Regions from separate parts of the Vibrio palustris genome, predicted to be linked through region 2. Evidence: predicted binding sites of a transcription regulator. Region 2 holds the regulator's gene; the other holds the start of a gene.
The links. Region 2 encodes PurR, which represses purine synthesis genes. Its sites were predicted from a motif close to TNANGNAAACGTTTNCNTNA; they were not measured.

Region 1 (8,140 bases), 330 kb from region 2:
GCACAGTTATTTGATGTTTATGTGGGTAAAGGCATCGATGATGGTAAGAAGAGTCTGGCGATTGCGCTGAGTCTCCAATCAACGGAACGTACACTAGAAGAAGCTGACATTAGTGCTTCTGTTGACGCTATTGTTACCGAAATTGGTGAGAAATTTGGTGCAACATTGCGTGACTAATTGTTAGCTGCACCGCAAAAACAAAAAGCGGGCCTCGTCAAGAGGTCCGCTTTTTTGTGAGTAGTGGAAATTCATGACTTGAAATGTCATGGTTTTGTCATGTAAGGTGATGATATTTCAGAAAAATAAAATTTTTTTTGAAAATAAAATTTTCTATTAAAAAATGACATTCAGTTTTTAATACTGCGTATGGTATAAAAAAAGATAAATTACCTGTAAAATACCTATGAATTGACATATTTCGACGTCAAATATCGGTATATTGACATTTATATGCGTCTCAAATTTGTTAGTAACAAATTTTTTTGAGTGAAAAAAGTTGGCGAAAATCATAAGCTTGGCATACACTTTTCAGGTGCTGTCGATAGGTTGTTGATTCGGCAAGGCAATTATTGCCAAGGCGCTGTCGATAGGACAGCAAGATTAACTAAGCTTTGAGGGAAGTTTTATGGCGCTCACAAAAGCCGATCTGGCAGAAAGCCTCTTTGAAGAATTGGGTTTTAGCAAACGTGATGCCAAGGAAACGGTGGAAGTGTTTTTTGAAGAAGTTCGTAAAGCACTAGAAAGTGGAGAACAGGTAAAGCTCTCAGGATTTGGAAACTTTGACCTGCGTGATAAAAATCAACGTCCTGGTCGTAACCCTAAAACAGGGGAAGATATTCCGATTTCAGCTCGCCGCGTTGTAACGTTCCGCCCTGGGCAGAAATTAAAAGCCCGAGTCGAGAACATTAAGAGCGCGAATTAAGTTTCGAGCAAAGAAAGACCACGCTTTTAGGCGTGGTCTTTATGTTTGAGTCATAAGAATTATTGTATGGGCGTGTTACGCAGCTTGAAGCTGGGTGGTAATGTATGGATGCCATGCGTTTTGATATAAGTTCTTTGCTTGGGCTCGTAACTGTTCAATTTTTGCCCGTTCTAACTCTGTGAGATCTCGTTGCTGAGCCGCAGCAGTACGTTCTAATGTTTGAATATTTTCATAAATGCGATGTTCTTCGCCGCTTTTCACTTTCTCTATCCCTTTTAAATGTAACTGCACTTCTGCGATTAACTGTGTTTTAGGCAGTCTAACCAATATATTTAAGTCTCGATAACCTGATGGCGTGGGATTTTTGAAGCGATTTTTTACTTTCACTATGGTGGCTGAGCGACGTAACATTTCATATGCTTGAACCAAACTCGGTACATCGTTAGCCACGATTGTGGCACGAGCTAAATCGGTGATACGCTCATTTTGACCGGCAAAGTCAGCGGCGATTTTTTGTTGTGCTCTTTCACGAGATTTGACGCCACAAGTGAATGGGGTAGTGCCTGTGAGCATAGCGGTTTTTTTGCATAAGTTTGTGAGCTCGTGCTGCGCTTGATGAGATTTACTGTACAACACATCAAAATCACGATAAGGCTGTAGTGGTGTTGATGATATAGATTGAATGCCATACAACCCACTTAAGCTGTGTTTAAAAACTTCAGAGCTGATTTCACTTTGAGATTCCGTACTGCGATTGTCTTCGACATTCGTATCAACGGGCATGGCGGCCGCGAATGCGGGGGCACGGCTTAAAATTAACAGCATGAGTGCCGTGGTACGCAATAAGAGGTTCATATACTCTCCTTAAGCTATAACGCTGTTTGAGTCAGAAGGGGCACGAAAAGGATTCATGACTGTCACTCGCGAAAGTTACTAGCTCTTTGCTACTCTCTTTATATCTGGTCTGGTATGAAAAAAACAATACCTATGACCAGAAACTGACAATGGTTTGCAATTGAGAGCACGTTATTTAACGAACTGACCCTTGTTATCACTTCACAACGACGATAGATGAGACCAGTTACGTGGACGCTTGAGCAGATTTTAGGCTATAAATGTGATGAGGTTGTGTTAGAGGCTATCGTTTTTTGGGGCGATAAGTTAGGCTTAGCTACCTGTAAAATCGAAGAGAGTACAACATGCAAGATCCTGAATTCTGGCACCAAAAGTGGGCGGACAACAAAATTGGTTTTCATATGGGGGATGTGCATCCTTTTCTTGCTAAATATTGGTCAGCACTTTCTCCACAAAGAGGCGAGCGTGTGCTGGTTCCACTCTGTGGTAAAAGTGAAGATTTAGTCTGGCTCGCGGAGCGTCATGATGAAGTCGTTGGTGTTGAGCTTAGCCCGATTGCAGTTCGTGCCTTCTTCGCAGAACATTTATACACGCCGTTAGTGACTCAACTAAGTAGCGCCCATGAACTGTATCAATTTGATGAGTTATCGATTTATACCGGAGACTTCTTTGTTGCCCCATTAGAATCGGCCGATTTAGTTTATGATCGCGCCGCATTGATTGCTTTACCTGCTGCCATGCGTGTCGAATACGCTGAGCGTATAAAACGCTTGCTTTCCCCACAAGGCCGACTATTAATTGTGACGTTAGATTACCCACAGGAAGAAATGGCTGGACCTCCGTTTAGTGTCACTAAGCAAGAATTATGTGAGTTATTTGCGGGGTTTGAAGTGACGTTACTCGATAGTGATGAGGCTGATGAGCAGCACGCTAAGCGTGCCGAGCAAGGCTTGTCTCGTTTTGCGGAACATGTTTGGATGATTACTGCTGAAAAGCAATAACCATCCCATACTCCCAGGCCATAAACACGGTGTGCTATTCGACACCGTGTCTTAGTTGCCAGCTACTCAGTAATGAATGTTAACCGCTTTGGCACAGTCGGTTGCACGGTCAATCGCTTTTTCTAAGCTCTTACCACGGGCAAGGGCGACACCAAGGCGGCGGCGACCGTCGATTTCTGGTTTCGCAAATAGTCTCACTTGTGAATTAGGCACGAGCAATGCGTGATCTAGGCCACTATAGCTTAGGTTTTTTGACGTCCCTTGGCCTAATATCGCCGCTGATGCGCTAGCACCGTATTGGGTAATATCGCCAATAGGTAAGCCAGTGAACGCTCGCACATGGAGTGCAAACTCAGATAAATCTTGCGAAACGAGTGTGACCAAGCCAGTATCATGTGGACGTGGTGATACTTCGTTGAAAACAACAGTATTACCTTTTACAAACAGCTCAACCCCAAACAGGCCGTAGCCGCCTAAAGCATTCACAATTTCTTCAGCGACATATTCGGCGGCTTTACGGGCATTTTCAGACATGGCTTGTGGTTGCCAAGATTCACGGTAGTCGCCGTCTTCTTGACGATGCCCGACAGGAGCACAGAAATGGACACCATCAACGGCACGGACGGTGAGTAGGGTGATTTCGTAATCAAAGTCGATGAATCCCTCAACGATCACGCGACCGGCACCGCTACGACCACCTGCTTGCGCGTAATCCCATGCGGTTTGTATATCTTCGGGGGTTTTAATGACACTTTGGCCTTTACCTGAGGAGCTCATGACGGGCTTACACACACATGGAATACCAACGGCTTCGACACCAGCAGCAAACTCTTCATACGTATCGGCAAATCGGAAAGGAGAGGTTGGCAAAGAAAGCGTTTCGGCAGCTAGACGGCGAATACCCTCACGGTCCATGGTAAGACGTGTTGCATTCGCAGTAGGGACGACGTTAAAACCACGCTGTTCCAATTCGATCAGTTTTGTCGTTGCAATCGCTTCGACTTCAGGAACGATATAGTGCGGCTGCTCTTTCTCTATCACGGTTTGCAGCATATCGCCATCAAGCATATTAAAAACATGACGACGATGAGCAATTTGCATAGCCGGTGCGTTATCATATCTATCGCAGGCGATAACCTCTAAACCAAGGCGCTGGCATTCAATCGCGACTTCTTTACCCAACTCTCCAGAACCAAGAAGTAAGACACGAGTAGCATTTGTTCGCGTGGCGGTTCCCAACATAAAAGTCCTTCCCAATGTGTAATGCTAAGTAATAAACACGGCACATCATACGGATTTTAATGTAAAAAGCAAACGTTTGCGCAACAAGTTTTTAATGGGTATAGATACTATTCAAGGCAACCTTATCAGTGAATCCTGACGTTGTTTATGACGTTTCATCGCGTTCTATGCTATTGAAACGCCGCGCTCTATCGTGTGTCTCTATACTCGTCCTAAAGGGCATCGTTAATTTCGTCATCACTAGAATGTCATATGCAAACCGTATATTCTTGCTTATGCAAAACGTACAGAGAATTCTATCTTACCGTCAGTAGGTTAACGAAGAAATCCAGATATCCAATCACAGATTGATTGGGTTAAACTCGCTATTATTAAATTTGATATCTATGAGGAAATTATGTCAAGGATGAAAGCTACAGTGGTTACGTGTTTCGTTAGTGGGATGGCGGTATTACCCGCGATGGTACAGGCTGAGAGTATTGATATCTTTGCGATACCTTCAGATAATGTTGTCAACGTGGTAAAAGAAACCAGTGAAACGTTGCACTCTTATGGTATAGAGAGCTTTTACCGTCAAGGTAAACCCGTGCACATTACCTTGTATCTCACGGATTTCCCAGTGTCTGCAAAAGAGCGAATTACGCAGATTGCGCAGCAATTTGCACAGACTCATCAAGCATTCCCCATCTCGGCACATGGTGTGACGGTCACTAAAGGTCACTGGGCATTTGTCGATGTCGACCAAAACGCAGCACTACAACGGTTAGCCGATGAAATAACGTTGGCGATGGAGCCGCTGCGTTCGCCAAATCCTGAGATGCCGAATTGGGTAAAGGCGTTTCCAAATAAACAATCTGCATTTGAACGTTACGGAAGTCCGAATGTATTTCAAAATTTCGCGCCTCACTTGACGCTAGTGGGGGCAGAGAAGAACCCGAAATTAGCGAAATTTGCACAAGCCATGGAAAAAACACCCCCTCAAGCTCATGGTAAAATTGTGGGAATCGGCGTGGGGGTGACCGATAAATGGGGGCAGCAAAAAACCATTTTAGGTGAATATCGTTTCTCGCCCGCGCAGCCATAGTGAGTCAGGGATAGGTGTGCTACAGTGTAGATCAATTCAACACACGACTAGGGGTGAAATGATGACGTCATTAATCGTATTTTATGATGGAACTTGTCCTTTGTGTGCGAAAGAAATGAACCACCTACGTAAACTCGATACTCAGCAACGTCTGCACTTAGTCGATCTACACAGTGAAGAGTTTGCTCAGTTTCCCGATATCGATCCGGTGAGTGCGAGTGAAATCTTACATGCGGTAGATAAACAAGGCCGTTTGTTATTAGGACTGGATGCTGTACATAAAGCATGGCAAATGGTTGGTCGAGGCTGGCTATATGCGCCTTTACGTTGGCGATTGATTCGTCCAGTGGCTGATTGGTGCTATTTCTTTTTCGCGCGCCATCGTTACCGTATTTCGTTTTTATTTACCGGTACATCTCGCTGCGACAATGGACAGTGTTCAACGAAAAAATAATGAATTACTGCGCTGTAATAACGAAAGCCCTTGCACGAATACTCGTGCAAGGGCTTTATTGTTATGGTATTGCCTGTCTAAATGCGGTTATTCTTTAGGCACTTCGGCATAGCTAAATTCAATATCAGGATTTAATCCATCAAGCGTAGCTTGTGTGGTATCCAAGTGGCTAATGGGCGTATTGGCCATTTCGACCAATGCTACGTGCGTAACCTGTGAAAATTCAAGACCTGCCATACGCATTTGTACCAGCGCCACTTGCAGTGGTGGTAAACTTGGATTAAAAGCCGCGTTTTCTGCATAGGCGCCTTTGAAAACCTCACCATTAACGGCGCTCAGGGCGATACCACTGAAGTTTTTAGTGTAAGGAGCATGGCTTATGCTTAATGCAGCTAAAGCATCTTGTAACAGTGGCTCTTCAAATGCATAGTCAAAGTGACGATCGGCTGGATCCATAAGGCGTTGTTTTATGCCTAAATCGTCAGGCCCAAATGACTCGGGTAAATAATGTTGCAGTGATAGTTCTTCGCGCTGGGGTAACTGAATATTCAGTGACGGGGCTGTGGTTAATTCATTCATAAACTGTCGGCAATGACCACACGGAGTGTGATTGACCGTCACGTCTTTGATCCCGGTTTCACCTTTCATCCATGCATGGCTAATTCCCGCTTGCTCAGCATGAATCGATTGGCCTAATTGCACTCCAGAAAACTCCATATTGGCGCCAAAATATAAAGTGCCACTTAAGCCACGTACAATAGCACCAACAAAAAACTGCGAGATAGGTACATGAGCGTAGCATGCCGCTAAAGGCAGCAGCGCGACGCGCAAATCCGCATCCGTGAAGCCAGAGCGATGGAGAAGTGTATCAAATTGAAGACTAGAGATTGTCGCGTCAAAATCGTCGGCTAAAACAATCGGAGTTAGGGAGTCGGCGATAGACTCTGGTAGACGGCTTAGTGCCTGCTCGAGTAACTCTTTCATTGGAGCATCCTAGATTGATTATGGATGATCAGTTTAGGGGATGTATCAATCAATGAAGTGATTCACGTCACAATTTTGATGAGAACTGGGTTGTTAATTACATTAGTTGCTCTAAATCACATCGAATAAATCTAAAACGCCAACGTTGTTAACGCATTTTTGGTGTCGCTTAATTCAATAGTTGGTTAAGCCATAAGACCAATGTGAATAAGAAAGGGGCGAGAATCGATGTGATAACGCCACATAGTACTAAAGCTAATGAACTGAATGCGCCATCTCTAGCATTTGTTTCAGCGCAGGTGGCTGTACCGAGTGCGTGCGAGACGGACCCCATGGATAATCCCTTAGCCAGTGAATGCTCAATGTTAAAAAACCGGAAAATAGGGTAGCCCATAATCGCGCCAAATAGTCCGACGAGCATGACGACGATCGCTGCAATTGACGGTTCTCCACCAAGGTTTCTCGCGACTTCCATTGCAATTGGAGTCGTTACGGATTTTGCCATCAAAGAGGCGATGAGATGTACATCAGTATGTAACAGCACGGCAATGATACTGGCCGTAAGCATCGACATAATGCTGCTCAAGGTGCACGCCAACAAAATAATCCGCCAGTTAGCACGAATTTGCGGCAACTGTTCATAAAGAGGGAAAGCTAAGGCGACCACCGCTGGACCTAAAAGTTGGCTTAGATAGATATTATCGGCATAGTATGTTTGAAAAGGGACGTGTAATACCATTAATAAGCTTATTAGTAATGCTATGCACATCAATAATGGGTTGGCCAGTGGTGATGAAATTTTTGCGCCTAGCCAGCGGCACAAAAAGTACGCCACAATCGTCGCAATAATCCACATTAGTCGCGCTCCTTATGGATTGATTGTTGTTCTTTTTGCGTTATATATTTATCGAGTATCACACTCGATGTCAGTAGCACAATGAGGGTTCCACCAATGGCACTGGCTAAAATAGCCCATGCATTATTGAGCATGAGATCAAAGTGATCCATGAGTCCGACACTGATGGGCACAAATAGCAGCATCATATAACGAATAAAAAAGTGACACCCCGGTTTGACCCAATTTACTGGAGCTATGCCGCTGACGAGCAGAGCGAATAACACCAACATACCAAAGATGCTACCAGGAATAGCGATATCTAACGCATTTTGAATCCAATTACCAATGATAAGACACAGATAAATTAAGGCGAAAGAAACGCAATATTGCAATAATGTTTTAGGCATAATATGGAGATCGTAAAGTTAAGAAGCAATATGTTCTACGTATTGATACACCGCTTTGAGCAGTGCCATTTTATGGGTGTCGCTTTCGTGCTCATGCACTAGGTTTTCTAAGTTGAGCATATAAGATTCAATATTGTTTTCGAAGTAATCGCGACAATGATTTTTCCAGCGATGTTGCTCGCTTTCACTTAATGTCCAAGGAAAGTTGCGAGCACGGTATCGGAACAATAATGGTTCAATACGAGGATCGCTAAACTGGATGTCCAATGCGCCGAGATTTTCCGGATGACTGTCTCGGATGATGGCCATAGCCGCTTTATCCGCAGGCGAAAAAAAGCCATTATATAGTTGCG
Region 2 (8,140 bases):
GATGATTTTGTTCGTCGAGCAAGGGATTTGGTCGGTATTGTTAACGGGTGTGATTACTCTGAGTGGAACCCAGAAACGGATGAGTATTTACCACAGCGTTATCATTGGGAGACCGAATCATTGCGTTCAGGGAAACATGCATGTAAACAAGCTTTGCAACGAGCGGTCGATTTACCCGAGCGAAGTGATGTCGCTGTTTTTGGCATGGTCTGCCGTTTAACGCATCAAAAAGGTTTCCATTATTTACTGCCTATCATTGAACAGTTTTTGCAAAATGATGTACAAATGGTGATTGTGGGGACGGGGGAACCGAATATAGCCGCCACTCTACATCAACTGGCTAATCGTTATAGCGATAAATTTATGTTCGTGGAGACTTACAGTAATGAGTTAGCTCATTTAGTTGAAGCTGGGGGCGACTTTTTCCTAATGCCTTCCGAGTTTGAAGCTTGTGGACTGAATCAAATCTATAGTATGGCCTATGGTACCTTGCCTATTGTTCGTGAAGTCGGCGGGCTAAAAGATACCGTCGTCGATTATGATAAGTTTCCGCAAGAAGCGACGGGATTTGGCTTTATTGAACCGACACCACACGCATTACTCATTGTCATGCAACGCGCATTATTATTTTATTTGCAGCAACCTGAGGCACTTTTAGAAGTGCAACAAAGAGCGATGCAACGAGACTTTAGTTGGCAAGAGTCTGCGGTGCAATATGTAAAAATGTACCGCAGTGCTTTAAGTGACTAACACACTCTCATCATGCGAGAAGAGGTGACGGACTGCACCTCTTTTCTGCAGACACTTCTGTTTATTAATGACGACGTTTATCTCGTTATAGCATTGTCTATGCTATGATTCTCGGTCTTTTGTCATTGTTGGATACTCATGCCGAACTCTCTACTATTTCACAAAGCATATCATCATCAAGCAAGCAGTGAGTGGGTGGTTTTCATTCATGGTGCAGGTGGCAGTTCATCGATATGGTTTAAACAGCTTAAAGCGTATCGCCAATACTTTAATGTGTTATTAGTTGATTTACGTGGTCATGGCCGCTCAGCAGAGACGACCAGTGGTCAAGCAGGGGAGTCTTACACGTTTCGTGGCGTGTCGGGAGATGTGATCGACGTGATGGACCGACTGAATATCACCCAAGCACATATTGTCGCGATGTCTTTGGGTACTTTGATCGGACACACAATGGCCCAGTATCATCCGCACCGTATCAAAAGCATGGTGCTGGGCGGGGCAATATTATCGTTTGATTGCCGTACACGATGTTTAATTAGCCTAGGTGACTGGTTTAAAAACCTAGTCCCTTACATGCTGCTTTATCGTTTATTTGCGTATATCGTGATGCCGACGGCAAGACAGCGTGAATCGCGCTGGTTATTTATTCGAGAAGCAAAAAAGTTGTGCCAAAGTGAATTTAAACGCTGGTTCCACTTAACCCGGTATGTCAATCCAATGATGACCACATACCGCTCGTGTATGCCGAGGATTCCAACGCTTTACCTTATGGGCGACAAAGACTATTTATTTTTAGAACCCGTAAAACGATGGGCTCAGCAACAGCCAATGAGTGAGCTTGTTGAGCTCAGTGATTGTGGTCACGTATGTAATATTGAGAGCCCGCAAAGGTTCAATCATCACTCGATTGAATTTATCCATCAGCATATTACCCGTGTGCGTGAGTCGCGTGTCACAAGCTAAGCATTTTCCACCAGGGCGCTGCCACATTGCCAACAAACGGCAAAGTGCCCTTCATTGGTTTCTTGGCATTGATGACAAATCCAGCTCGGAAAGACAGTCTCTGTTGAAGCGCTCTGAAATGTTGCAATGATCGCGCTGGCATCGTCAGCCTGAAAAGTATGGAAGAGCCAAATGTATGGCATAGAGTGCTCATCCATTGGTATTTCACCACGCAGTCCAAACCACTGTTCACCTCTGACTTCACAAGCAATATTCTCTGATTGTAGTAGTCCACAGACGATATGAGCTTCGGCGGGATTATGGGTGATGTAGATCTTCATTATGAACTCCTATTACTTGCTGTTTCAGTATAATAGGTGAGGGGGATTTAAAAAGTGACAGGCAATAAAAAAGCACTCAATAGAGTGCTTTTTAAACTAAATAAATTACAAGCGTTGCATGAGTTCATCACGGCGATTTTGCGGTATCACAGACCAATGTTGGCCTTCGATTGCGCCTTCTAGAGCCCACAGCAATTCAATACTGACGGTGGTCGTATGGGTATCTTGAATGGCTTTGTAAGCTTCTAATGCGCCTTTTTCATGGAGCATTTCAACGGACTCGATCCCCGCTTTACGCAGCATACGCTCGGTTGCTAATCGTAAGTTAGGTAAATCTTTAAGCCGCGTTGGTTTTGCCTTCGCTTGAGATTCACGCTCTTTCTTCGCCACAAGCAATGCTTGCTTAGCTTCTTGCAAAATATCATTGGGATTGTCCCAATAATCTTCAGGAAGAGCAAAATATTTAGTGATAACTGGGAAACCACGTTTTTTATAAATATAGGGTTCCAAGCCTTTCGATCGATAAATCTCTGCGCAATGATCGTCTGCGCGGATGTGTAATTTATCTTGAACGACCAATGCAAACATTGTGTCATCAACAAAAATACCAAATCCGCCGAACATTGAGCGAGATTTTACGCGTCCTAGAGATTCAAACAGACGCATTGAGTTTTTTAATATAGGTTTATCCATGCCTTTAGTCTCGGTGTAATTGAGATACGCCACCAAAATCAGGTCCGAGAGTATAGCAATACAATGCATATGTTTTGTCAGTGTAACGTAAACTTGCATTGTACATATTTCATCGGTAACCCCGCTACCTTTTAGATGACAGATACTGTCATCAAGCTAAGGCCGGAGGCTTTGCGTCCCAACCTTTCGATTGGTTTGCCCTGTGCGTGACATCTGGGTTTAATATAATTATTAAGAACTTACAGCAAGGGAACCAGAATTGTTCATCAAGTTCCCTAATAATTCTACGCGAAAGTCTTTGTGTAAATTGCTATCTATTATATGTACCAACATCCATAATGACACTAATGTTAATGAATATCAATTTACAATTTCTTTACAGTGTCACGGGTGATCAATTCTGGGTGCATTTCAAATGTACGACGATCATGCTGTTTGTTTTTGATTCGCTCTAGAAGAATTTCAAACGCGTTTTTCCCGACACGACGTTTAGGCTGATGGATTGTCGTCAGCGGGGGAGAGAAATACTCTGAGAGCTCAATATTATCATAGCCTACAATTGAGATATCATCAGGCACACTGCAGCCTTTTTGTTGTAAGCGGCTCATTAAGCCCAGTGCCATAGTATCATTGAAGCAAAATACTGCGGTTGGTAGCTCATCCATCGCTAACAACTTATCTGCGGCAAGGACGGCAGTGTCACATTCAAAGTTGCCTTCTAAAATCCAATCTTCGTTGACCGTTAATTTGGCTTCTTGCATTGCGCGGCGAAAGCCACGGATACGTTCTTGGCAAGCCACTTTCGAAAATTGTCCACTCAAACACGCAATGTCGGTATGGCCATTGTCGATGAGGTGTTTAGTTGCAATGTAACCACCTTCTTCTGAATTGTCCAAAATGTTATCGGCTTGAGAATCTTCTAATCCCCAGTCCATGATCACTTTAGGGATATCTGAGTGGGCGTCGAGCATTTCCATGAGTTCGGGCGTCATGTCAGAACACATCACTAACATACCATCGACGCGTTTTTCCGCGAGCATACGTACATAATCACGCTGCTTTTCATAGATGCCACCAGTGTTACACAAAATGAGCGTATAGCCTTGGCGGTAACAGTAGCTTTCCACTCCATCAATGACTTCAGAAAAGAATTGGTTGGTAGATTGGGTCACTAACATACCAATAGTACGGGTGGTATTGCATTTCAAACTTCTTGCAACGGCACTCGGTGCGTAGTTCAGTTGTTTTACAGCGCCTAACACACGCTCTTGGGTCGTTTCAGCCACAAAGCGTGTTTTATTAATTACATGAGATACGGTTGTCGTCGAGACGCCAGCGAGGCGGGCTACATCTTTGATTGTCGCCATTGGTTTTGTCCTATTACTGCTGCTGGCTAGGAAGGGTCAGATACTGAACTCAGCCAACAGTGGGTGCTTTTAAATAAGCCGATATGTATTAAAAAAACCGCTAACTAAGAGCGGCTTGATTGGATAATTTTTATTTTCAAACTAGCTGTGATTCTAGACTGCTCTCTGCAGCGCCGCAATGAAAAATTCATATTTGTTATATGTACTCCATGTCCACGATCTTTTCGTTAGTGGGTTAAGCGGATAAAAAGAAGCGACTCTTGGCCGTAGTGAGTTGCCACGCAACCCTCCTCGGTTTGGCGTCTTTATGGTCGCTATTGGATGAAAACCGAGGATTAGATTGTTTTGAATCAATAAAGGATAAGGTTTTAAAGCGTAACGCTAGAATTATTACGGACTATGAATAGAATGAAATCAGTGTGTATAGAACCGGAAATCAGTAGCGCTTATGAATTATCCGTTATTAGTTGTAGAAAGTGAGCAAGAGACGCGGCTTATTTTGGTCGATTACTTCCAACAGGAAGGATACGACGTGCTGTCGGCTGAGACCGGTATAGAAATGCGTGAACACCTAGATCGACAAGATTTTGATGTGGTTTTATTGGATGCACAATTATTATCTGGTGATAGCTTAATGATTACAAGAGAGCTACGCAGTCGATCCGATATGGGGATCATTCTATTAAACGGTCGAGAAGATAACATTGACAAAATTATTGGCTTAGAAATGGGCGCAGATGATTATATTGCTAAGCCATTTGAGCTGAGAGAACTTTTGGTTCGAGTGAAAAATTTAATGTGGAGAGTGTCTCGTTCACGTGAGCATGCTCCTTTAACTCAGCATGTCGATTGCCAACAAATCCAATTTGGTGATTGGTTTTTTGATATTCAACGTCGCTCGTTAAGCCAGCATGGTGAACCGATCAAGTTAACTAAGGCGGAATATGAGTTGTTAGTCGCGTTAGCATCGAATCCCCATCAAGTTCTCACTAGAGAGGCCATTTTAAACATGATTAGCCATCGTGTTGATACGCCAAATGACCGAACGATTGATGTATTAATACGGCGGTTACGTTCGAAAATGGAATGTGATCCGAAAACCCCACAAATCATTGTGACCATACATGGTGAGGGATATATGTTTGCTGGCACCTAAGGGTCAGTTATTCATTCCCTCATTCCTTGCTATCATGGTTGTTAGCAGGCTGTGAACAGAGTCCTGATAAACTCACGCCCCATAGAAAAGTCACTTATCGATGGGGCGTGGCGCGTTAACGTGTCCATTAACGTTGAGGCTTGGTTATTGGATCGGGCATATCTTCGGCGGTGGATGTTTCTGGCGATGCTGCCGGTAACGGTTCTGGTGTGGTGTTGAGCAGCCAATCCCGAAAATCATGCCATACACTCCCCATGGTTTCATACCAAAAACGCTCACTTTGCTCTAAATATCGTGCTTTGGGGGCGTATTTTTCCCATGGCTGACGAATATTCTTTTGTGCTAAGTAATTGGTTGGAGCTGGCAGTGGTTGAAGTCCTGCGGCGTGGAACTCTTGCAATGCCCGGTGCATGTGCGATGCCGATGTGACTAACACCATTTTCTTTTGTTGGACAAAAGCCGCGGCTTGGCGAGCTTCTTCCCATGTATCTTTGGCGGTTTCCAGTAAAATGATATCGGATTTAGGCACACCCAATCCAAGTGCAACTTGTGCCAACATTCTGGCATGGCTGAACTCACTCCCACCAGAATACCCAGACAAGATCAATTTGGAACCAGGATACATGCGGAAAATACGAATGCCTTCGGTTAAACGCATCAATGCCGTTCGGCTTAATTCTGATGTCGGCGGTAGTTGGTCATCGACGACATGCCCGCTGCCTAGCACCATGATGTAATCAATACTCTCATCAACGGGTAAAAAACCTTTATATTGACGTTCCAAAGGCATTAACAAGCGTGACGATACGGGTTGAAAAGACACCAAAAAAATACCGAGCAAAGAAAAGAGGACAATCACACAGCCACTCTTACGTTTCGCGGTAAACATAATCAATGATAAACCTAAAAATCCGATGATCAGCAACGCTGGAAGCGGCATAAATAGGGACGAAATAATTTTTTTCAGCTCAAACATATATAAATAGCCCGAAAAAGCAGCACTTGGCGTTAAAAAAGGATAAAAGCCTCTTTATTCCTGCCATTCCTATGACAGAATAACAGCACGATTAGTTATCATAACGCAAGCAGCCGTGACTAGAGATCGCAATTTCGACGATATTGCCCACAAATTCGCAAAAAATATCTATGGTTCTGACAAAGGTGAAATACGTCAAGTCATTGTTTGGGAAGATATAGTGCAATTGTTAACGCATTTTACTTCTAATGACAAGCCTTTAAATATCTTAGATGCTGGTGGCGGATTAGCACAGTTATCTCAAAAACTTGCCCACTTGGGTCACAAAGTGACACTGTGTGATCTGTCTGCCAATATGTTGAGCTTGGCCAAACAGTCGATTGAGCATGCCGGATTACAAGACCATTATCGTTTAGTGCATGCTCCAGTCCAGGAGATTGGCGATCATTTAGACCAGTCTGTCGATATGGTGTTATTTCACGCTGTGATGGAATGGTTAGTGGATCCAAAAGCCGCTTTAGAGACCGTATTGGCGCAAGTAAAACCAGGTGGCATGGCGTCAATCATGTTCTATAACTATCACGGTTTGGTGATGAAAAATACCGTTTGCGGTAACTTGCCACATATTTTGAACGGAATGCCACACAAAAAGCGCTTTAAGCTACAACCTCAACAAGGCTTGCTTCCCAATGATGTTTATACGTGGATAGAAAAAGCAGGCTTTAACATCTGTGGTAAAAGTGGCATTCGCTGTTTTAGTGATTACATTGGTAATGTGACTCATATGGGAGATTTTGAGCAAAAGGACGTCTTGGCGTTAGAACAAAAATTTTGCCGACAAGAGCCCTACCTCTCATTAGGCCGATACATACATGTATGGGCGCAGAAGCAATAATAACAGGATGAAGCATGAGTGAGTTAACTCATAATAATGCGACACAATCCATTGAAGAGTTAGTGGGTTGGGTCAAACAGCATGACTTTTCCTTGAACTTAACACCAGAGCGCTTGGCTTTTCTGATTGCAATATCAGTATTAAGTAGTGAACGCTTTGACGAGGAGTTAGGGGAAGGTGAGCTGCAAGATACATTTAAAATAGTAACGAAAGAATTTTCTGACACCGGCGAAGCGTCGGCTTTTCGAGCGAACAATGCCATTAACGAAATGGTTAGTCAGCGTCTGATTCGTCGTTTTACCAGTGAAGTGAACGATGGGGTGAGTATCTATCGCTTATCACCTTTGGCCATTGGTATTGCCGACTATTATGTTCGTCATCGCCAGTTCTCAAAACTCAAACTATCGATTCAACTCTCGATGGTGGCCAGTGAAATGAGCAAAGCGGTTGAAGCCGCGCAACAGAGCACAGAGCCACAAGAATGGCGTAAAAATGTGTATGGTGTGTTGAAGTACTCGGTGGGAGAAATTTTTGATCAGATTGATCTTAACCAACGAGTTATGGATGAGCAACAGCATTTAGTCAAAGAACAAATTGCGCAGTTGCTTAACCAAAACTGGCGTGAAGCGATCACCAGCTGTGAACAGTTATTAACAGAAACGTCGACGACATTACGTGAGTTACAAGACACTCTGCAAGCAGCAGGGGATGAACTACAAACGCAAATTCTCGATATTCAAGAAATCACCTATGGTAACGAAGCACTCGATTTTATTGCAGAGATTCTTTTTGGCTTACAAATGAAACTCGACCGTATTGTCAGCTGGGGTCAACAAGCGATTGATTTATGGATTGGTTATGACCGCCATGTTCATAAGTTTATTCGTACCGCGATCGATATGGATCAAAACCGTGCTTTCAGTCAGCGTTTGCGTCAGTCGTTGACTGACTACTTCGATCAGCCATGGTATCTCACTTATGCCGATGCAGAACGCCTGCGCGACTTACGAGATGAAGCTC

Region 1: the regulator PurR is predicted to act here: its motif matches at 4,085-4,104, upstream of purT (formate-dependent phosphoribosylglycinamide formyltransferase).

Annotation. Positions count from the first base shown of each region.
Region 1 covers NZ_AP024887.1:1,466,083-1,474,222, reverse strand. Annotated here, with positions in the region: gene pheT (phenylalanine--tRNA ligase subunit beta) at 1-177, shown strand, start outside; gene ihfA (integration host factor subunit alpha) at 626-922, shown strand; gene OCU30_RS06965 (RelA/SpoT domain-containing protein) at 998-1,777, opposite strand; gene OCU30_RS06960 (thiopurine S-methyltransferase) at 2,122-2,778, shown strand; gene purT (formate-dependent phosphoribosylglycinamide formyltransferase) at 2,845-4,020, opposite strand; gene OCU30_RS06950 (DUF1045 domain-containing protein) at 4,418-5,104, shown strand; gene OCU30_RS06945 (thiol-disulfide oxidoreductase DCC family protein) at 5,166-5,558, shown strand; gene cdd (cytidine deaminase) at 5,646-6,542, opposite strand; gene OCU30_RS06935 (LrgB family protein) at 6,712-7,398, opposite strand; gene OCU30_RS06930 (CidA/LrgA family protein) at 7,398-7,787, opposite strand; gene sbcB (exodeoxyribonuclease I) at 7,806-8,140, opposite strand, start outside.
Region 2 covers NZ_AP024887.1:1,135,146-1,143,285, forward strand. Annotated here, with positions in the region: gene glgA (glycogen synthase GlgA) at 1-750, shown strand, start outside; gene OCU30_RS05505 (alpha/beta fold hydrolase) at 889-1,713, shown strand; gene OCU30_RS05510 (putative signal transducing protein) at 1,710-2,033, opposite strand; gene OCU30_RS05515 (TfoX/Sxy family DNA transformation protein) at 2,139-2,726, opposite strand; cyclic di-GMP riboswitch class I at 2,838-2,936, opposite strand; gene purR (HTH-type transcriptional repressor PurR) at 3,092-4,093, opposite strand; gene torR (two-component system response regulator TorR) at 4,542-5,249, shown strand; gene elyC (envelope biogenesis factor ElyC) at 5,377-6,225, opposite strand; gene cmoM (tRNA uridine 5-oxyacetic acid(34) methyltransferase CmoM) at 6,341-7,120, shown strand; gene mukF (chromosome partition protein MukF) at 7,135-8,140, shown strand, end outside.